Regions from separate parts of the Devosia salina genome, predicted to be linked through region 2. Evidence: predicted binding sites of a transcription regulator. Region 2 holds the regulator's gene; the other holds the start of a gene.
What was found. The regulator LexA, encoded in region 2, represses DNA repair genes until DNA is damaged. The targets are predictions, from matches to a motif close to TGTTCNNNNTGTGTTCNG.
Positions count from the first base shown of each region.

Region 1: the regulator LexA is predicted to act here: its motif matches at 1,942-1,959, upstream of K1X15_RS19730 (ImuA family protein).

Region 1 is NZ_CP080590.1:4,025,526-4,028,984, reverse strand. Features, by position in the region: gene ppa (inorganic diphosphatase) at 1-56, opposite strand, end outside; gene K1X15_RS19745 (universal stress protein) at 158-607, opposite strand; gene K1X15_RS19740 (hypothetical protein) at 706-1,272, shown strand; gene K1X15_RS19735 (tellurite resistance TerB family protein) at 1,287-1,742, opposite strand; gene K1X15_RS19730 (ImuA family protein) at 1,975-2,784, shown strand; gene K1X15_RS19725 (Y-family DNA polymerase) at 2,669-3,459, shown strand, end outside.
Region 2 is NZ_CP080590.1:1,705,887-1,709,345, forward strand. Features, by position in the region: gene K1X15_RS08145 (IlvD/Edd family dehydratase) at 1-935, shown strand, start outside; gene lexA (transcriptional repressor LexA) at 1,007-1,726, opposite strand; gene K1X15_RS08155 (molybdopterin molybdotransferase MoeA) at 1,847-3,049, opposite strand; gene moaC (cyclic pyranopterin monophosphate synthase MoaC) at 3,046-3,459, opposite strand, start outside.

The DNA of each region.
Region 1 (3,459 bases), 2.0 Mb from region 2:
ATGACGTTGAGCTCGTCGGGCGGGTTCTTGCCGGTGGGGATCGCATCGATATTCATGTCGTTCACTTTGGCCGTTCGGGAGGGGTCCGGGAGTTGGCGCGGTTCTGCCCGCAATGGCGGGCAAAGGCAAGGTCCAAATCCGCCGGGGCGGCCCTGCATTACTTGACGATCAGCACCGGAATGGTGGCGCGCGCCAGCACCTCGGCGGCCTGGCTGCCGAGCAGCAGGCGGTTGAGCCCGCGCCGGCCATGCGACCCCATGACGATGAGGTCGCAGGAGCGTTCCGCCGCCGTTTCGAGGATGCCGTCGGCGGGGCGATGGCGCGGCAGGTGCAGGATTTGTGCAGCAATTCCAGCCTCTTGCGCCCGGTGGCGGGCCTTGGCAAGGAGGTCTGCGGCTTCGGCTGCATAGGCTTCTTCAAGCCGCGCCACGATGGGGCCGGCATCGATGGTGCCGAAGCCGCCCGAGCCGATGCCGGTGCTGACCGGGTCGGTGGCCGTCAGGATGGTCAGCGCGGCGCCGTTGGTCCGCGCCAGCTCGAGCGCCACATCGAGCGCCTTGTTGGCGAGGTCGGATCCGTCGGTGGCGACGAGAATGGACTTGAACATGGTGCCGTCTCCTTGTGCGCAGCAATCTGGCATGGTCATCTGGTGAGCATATTGATCTGGATCATCGGGATGACGCCAGTCCCGACATGAGGAGAGCCATGGCCAAACTGAACACTCTATTGGCTTTTTCGACCCTGCTGCTGGCCGTTTCGACGCCGGCAGCGATGGCCCAGTCGGGCTTTACCAGCGCCTATACCGATCTCGATCTCGACCAGTGCCTGGTGCTGGACGCCGATGATTTCGGCGCCTCCTGGTCCTGCCCGGGCTACAAGGGTTTTCCGCTGCTGGTGCAGGAGGGCGATCTGCGGTTCTCGCTCAGCTATGGCTTCGATGCCGATGAAAGCAGCGTCGGCTTCCAGACCCTGCCGCCGTTCAACACGCTGGGCAGCAAGCTCGAGTGGCGGCTCAGCAATGCGCTGGGACGCTGGTTCCCCATCGCCACAATCGTGCGCTACTACACCGCCGATCCAGAGACGGGCGAGGACAGCGGCCAAGTCCTGGTGGTGACTCAAATTGCCGAGGGCAATAGCTGCCACATCGCCTATGTGGATGCGCGCGCCAATGCCAATGCCAATGAGCTGGCGCGGGAAGCGGCCGACAAGGCCGGCGATTTCGACTGCATGAGTGATGAGGTCGAGATCATCGGCAGGTTCGAGGCCTATTAGGCTGGCGCCAGGGTTTAGCCCTCTTCGGGCTCGGATGCGGTCCGGCCGCGGATCTGATTGCGCAGGATCGTGCGGTCGCGGCTGGAGACGCCGATCAGTTCGGCGATGCGCCAGACCATATTGTCTTCCAGCTCGTGGTTCTGCCGGTCGGCAAAGACGACGGTCCACATCATGCGGATGATCTCCACGCGGTCTTCCATGTCGAGCTGGGTCAGCCCGCTGGTGAACTTGTAGAAATCGACTGCCTCGGCGTCGCGCCGCGCGGCTTCCCGGATCAGCCGGTCGACGCTGGCCTCGTCGATATCGTAGTGGTCCATCAGGGCGCCGCGAATGGCCTTGCGTTCGGCCTCCTGCATGGAGCCGTCGACGGCGGCCAGGTGCACCAGCAGGGCGGCCACGGCCAGTTTGGGATCGTGCAGGTCCGACGGTGCTTCGGATTTTGCGAACAAGCGGGTCAGGGCCTCGAACATGGCTGTCTGCCTCCGTCGGGGTCGATGGGAAATATGGCGATGCGCGCCGGGAGGCAGGCCTGACGAGACTTAGCCATAAGCGGGCGCGGCTCAATGGGCTTGGTGGCTGCCTCACGCGGTCTTGAGCGCGGTTGATGCAGCCAGGCCACACCGGCGGGGCGGAAAAGGGACTCGACTCTGCGCGGATTCGGAGTCTAAATGTTCTCTCTTTGTTCACGCATATGGTCGCCCCATGCAGACCCCGAACCAGCAACAGCGCCTTGCCGCGCTGCGGGATGTCATTGCCGATATCGAACGCAAGCCGGCGCTGCTGGACGCGCATGGACCGGCTGATGCAGGCTTGAGTGAGGGCTTTCCGGCGTTCCCGGGCGGGCTGGTGCAGGAGGTCTTCACCGACAGCGCGCGCAATGGCGGGGCGAGCCTGGCTTTCGCACTGGGGCAGGGGAGGGGATTGCTCAATCCCCGGCGGCCGGCACTGCTCTATCTGCATCTGGCCCAGGACGGGCAGTTCTTCGGGGTGCCCTATGGGCCGGGCCTGATCAGCTTCGGCCTCGACCCGGCCCGGCTGGTGATCGTGCGGGCGGCCAATATGACCGAACTGCTCTGGACAGCCGAGGAGGCGCTGTGCTGCGGCGCGGTCGCGGGCATCCTGGCCGATATCGGCGCGATGCCCCAGCCGCTCGATTTCACGGCCAGCCGGCGATTGAGTCTCCGGGCCGCCGAAGCGGGCACCTCCTTGTTCCTGTTGCGCTATGGCCGGGGTCGGGAGGCCAGTGCCGCGCATCTGCGCTGGCATCTGGAACCGGTCCGTTCCGGCCGCCAGCGTCATGATCCGGGGGCACCGGGCCCGGCGCGCTGGCGCCTCACGCTCGAGCGGGGAATTACCATCAAACGTCAGGGCGCATGGCACCTGGAATGGACTGAAAATGGCTTTGCAACACTCCCTACCCATATCCATGGGGCGAACCGGTCTGGCACCGGAGCGACGCTTTCTGGTGCTCTACCTGCCGCATTGGGCGACCGACTATCTCAAACGGCGTGATCCGGCGCTCGAAGCGCCCCTGGTGCTCTATGAGCGGATCAAGGGGGGACTGCGCCTCGCGGCTCTCGATGCCGAAGCCATGGCCCTGGGGCTGCGGCATGGCCAGAACCTGGCAGATGCCCGGGCCATGGTGCCCCGGCTGATCGTGCGCGAACACGATCCGGCGGCGCTCGAAGCCGGCTTTGCCGATCTTGCCGACTGGCATTCCAATGCCAGTCCCCTGGTCTCGGTGCTCACCGATCTTGCGCCCTATGGCGATCTGGTGCTCGACATTACCGGGGTCAGCCATCTCTTTGGCGGCGAGGCGGCAATGCTGCGCCTGCTGCTCGGCCGCCTCCGGGTGCTGGGCTATACGGTGGCCGGGGCCATTGCCCCCACCATCGGGGCGGCCTGGGCGGTCAGTCATTTTGCACGCAGCCAGGTGGTCGGGCCCGAAGCGCTGGAAGGTGTGCTCGATGCCCTGCCGGTGGCGGCCCTGCGGCTCGATCCGCAGCAAATTGCCACCCTGTCGCAGATGGGGCTGTTGCGTATCGGGCAGTTGCGTGCCCGGCCGCGCAAACCGCTGCAGGCGCGGTTCGGGCAGTCGCTGCTGGTCCGGATCGATCAGGCCTTCGGCGAGATCGAGGAGCGCATGGCGCCGCGCCTGCCGCAGGTCGATCACGCGGTCGAACATCG
Region 2 (3,459 bases):
CGCGCCACATTGGCGTCGAGCTCAATATCGACGAGTGGCAGCAACACGGGCACAAGGTGCCGCTGCTGGTCAATTTGCAGCCCGCCGGCGAGTATCTGGGCGAGGATTACTATCATGCTGGCGGCGTGCCGGCCGTGGTCAACGAACTGATGAAGAAGGGCCTCATTCATGAGGGCGCCCCGACCGTCAACGGTAAGACCATTGGCGAGAACTGCGCCAAGACGCCCATCGAGGACGACAAGGTCATCCGCCACTTCGACAACCCGCTCAAGGCCGAGGCCGGTTTCCTGGTGCTGCGCGGCAATCTCTTCGACAACGCCATCATGAAGACCAGCGTGATTTCGCCCGAGTTCCGCGAGCGCTATCTGTCCGACCCGGCCCATCCGGGCATGTTCGAGGGCAAGGCAGTGGTGTTCGATGGTCCCGAGGACTATCACCACCGCATCGACGACCCCTCTCTCGAAATCGACGAGCACACGCTTCTGTTCATGCGTGGCGCAGGCCCCATCGGCTATCCGGGCGCGGCCGAGGTCGTGAACATGCGGCCGCCGGCCTATCTGATCAAGAAGGGTATATCGTCACTGGCCTGCATCGGCGACGGCCGCCAGTCCGGTACCTCGGGTTCGCCCTCGATCCTCAACGCCTCACCGGAAGCGGCCGCAGGGGGCAATCTCGCCATCCTCAAGACCGGCGACCGCGTGCGTATCGACCTCAACAAGGGCGAGGCCAATATCCTCATCTCTGACGAGGAGATCGCCACCCGTCGGGCCGCGCTGGAAGCCGAGGGCGGCTACAAGTTCCCCAAGCACCAGACGCCCTGGCAGGAAATCCAGCGCGGCATTGTCGGGCAGCTTGGCGACGGCGCCATCCTCAAACCTGCGGAAAAGTACCAGCGCATCGCCCAGACCGAAGGCGTACCGCGCGACAACCACTAAGGCATTGCTGGACAAGAATAAAACGAAGGCCCGCCAATCTGGCGGGCCTTATCATTTGGGCGAAAGAACTCTCAATACTTCCGCAGCAGCCCCACCAGACGCCCCTGCACCTTGACCCGGTCGGGCGGGAAGATGCGGGTTTCGTAAGCGGGGTTGGCCGCTTCGAGCGCGACCGTATCACCCTTGCGGCGCAGGCGCTTGAGGGTGGCTTCCTCGTCGTCGACCAGGGCCACGATGATTTCGCCGGTTGAAGCGTGTTCCTGCTTCTTGATGAGCACGGTGTCACCATCGAAGATGCCGGCCTCGATCATGGAATCACCACGTACTTCAAGGGCATAGTGCTCGCCTGCGCCCAACATTTCGGGCGGCACGGCAATGGTGTGCGAATGGGTCTGGATGGCTTCGATGGGCGTGCCGGCGGCGATGCGGCCCATGACGGGGATGGAGACCGGTCGGGCGTAATCATCTGATCCGCCACCACTATTTCGTGACGGGGGGGAGGCGACCTTGCCCAGATTGCCTTCGATGACCGCCGGCTCGAAGCGCGCCTTGCGGCCACCCAGCGAGGGGTTCATCGAATCGGGGAGCTTGACCACTTCGAGCGCCCGGGCCCGGTTGGGCAGGCGGCGGATGAAGCCGCGCTCCTCCAGCGCCGTGATCAGCCGGTGAATGCCGGATTTCGATGCCAGATCAAGGGCATCCTTCATTTCGTCGAAGCTTGGGGGAATGCCGCTCTCCTTCATCCTTTCGTGGATGAACATCAGCAGCTCGTGTTGTTTGCGTGTCAGCATTGGCCCCACAACCCCAGAATCGGAACATAGACGGAACGACCATACATGTTCCATTTATGTTCTGCAATGCCTTGGGTCCAGGAGTCCGTTAATGAACGGGTGCTGAACAAAATGTCAGAATCAGAAGGCGTTGATGGGCATGGCATCGACCATGGCGCCGGCCGGCTGGCCCGGATCATGCTCGGGCTGAACGATCAGGAGGCCGGCTTCGGCGAGGGACGAGGTGTGGCCGCTATCGGTCTGGCTGATGGGATCGGCCAGCATGCCATCGGCGCCATGAACCAGCCGCGCGCGCATGAAATGGCGTCGGGCGGTATTGGCCGGGGTGGGCGCGGCCAGCTTCAGGCGCCAGGGCTGTGGTTCGGCATGGCCCAGCCAGGCCCTCAGGGCCGGCTTGATGAAGACAAGGGCCGTGAGCATGGCCGAAACCGGATTGCCGGGCAGGCCGAAGACGAGGGTCCGTCCGCGCGTCCCGAACATCAGTGGTTTTCCCGGCCGCATGTTGATGCGCCAGAACGCGAGCGTGACACCAAGGTCCTTGAGGACATCCTGAACGAGGTCATGCTCACCGACAGAGGCACCGCCGGTCGTGATGAGAATATCGGGTTCCGCCGCAAAGGCGGTCGATAGCTGTGCCCTGAGCTGGGCGACATCGTCCGGGACGATGCCATGGTCGGTGACGGTGTCGGCATAGGGCGCCAGCATGGCCGCAAGGCCGTAGCTGTTGGACGCCACGATCTGGTCAGGACCGAGCGGATTGCCTGGCAGGACCAGTTCATCGCCCGTGGCGACAAGGCCGATGCGTGGGCGTTTCGCAACGGCCAGCGTTCCGGCATTGGCGGCCGCGGCTACGGCGATCTGCATGGGCGTCAGTCGAGTGCCGGCCGCGACGAGGACCTGTCCCGTTGCAAAGTCGTTACCCTTGGGCCGGATGCTGTGGCCGGGCCGGGCAGCGGCGGTGAAGCGGACCCTCTGCCCTTCGCGCACCGCCTCTTCCTGCATGATGACGGTGTCGGCGCCCTCCGGCACTGGCGCACCGGTGAAGATGCGCACGGCCTGGCCCGGCCCGAGCGCGCCGGGGTAAGCGGCACCGGCCTGGGACGTCCCGATGACGTCGAGCCAAGCGCCATCACTGACATCGACGGCGCGCATGGCGTAGCCATCCATGGCGCTGGCATTGAACGGAGGCTGGTCGTGGTGGGCAATAAGGGGTTCGGCGAGAACCCGTCCAGCGGCTTCGGCCAGAGTGACCGTTTCGACCGTGACGGGCGGGATATGCGCCAGAATGGCCTTCAGCGCCTCATCGACCGGCAAGAGGCTCATGCTTCGCGCCGGAAGTCGCCCGACTTGCCGCCTGACTTTTCGACGAGACAGAGGTCGGAAATCACCATGGCGCGGTCGATGGCCTTGGCCATGTCGTAGAGGGTCAGTGCCGCCGTGGACGCGGCGGTCAGGGCCTCCATCTCGACGCCAGTCTGGCCCGTTGTCTCGGCGGTGGCGAGGATGAGAATGGACGTCGCGCTGTCGCCTTCGATCTGGACGCCGACCTTGGTCAGCGGGATCGGGTGGCAGAGCGGGATGAGTTCCGAAGTCTTCTTGGCGGCCATTATGCCGGCGATGCGCGCCACGGCCAGGGCATCGCCCTTCTTGAGACCGCCGCCCAGAATGGTGGCGATGGTTCCGGCCTCGCCGCTCAGGCGCGCCTGCGCCACGGCCCGGCGACGCGTAACGGC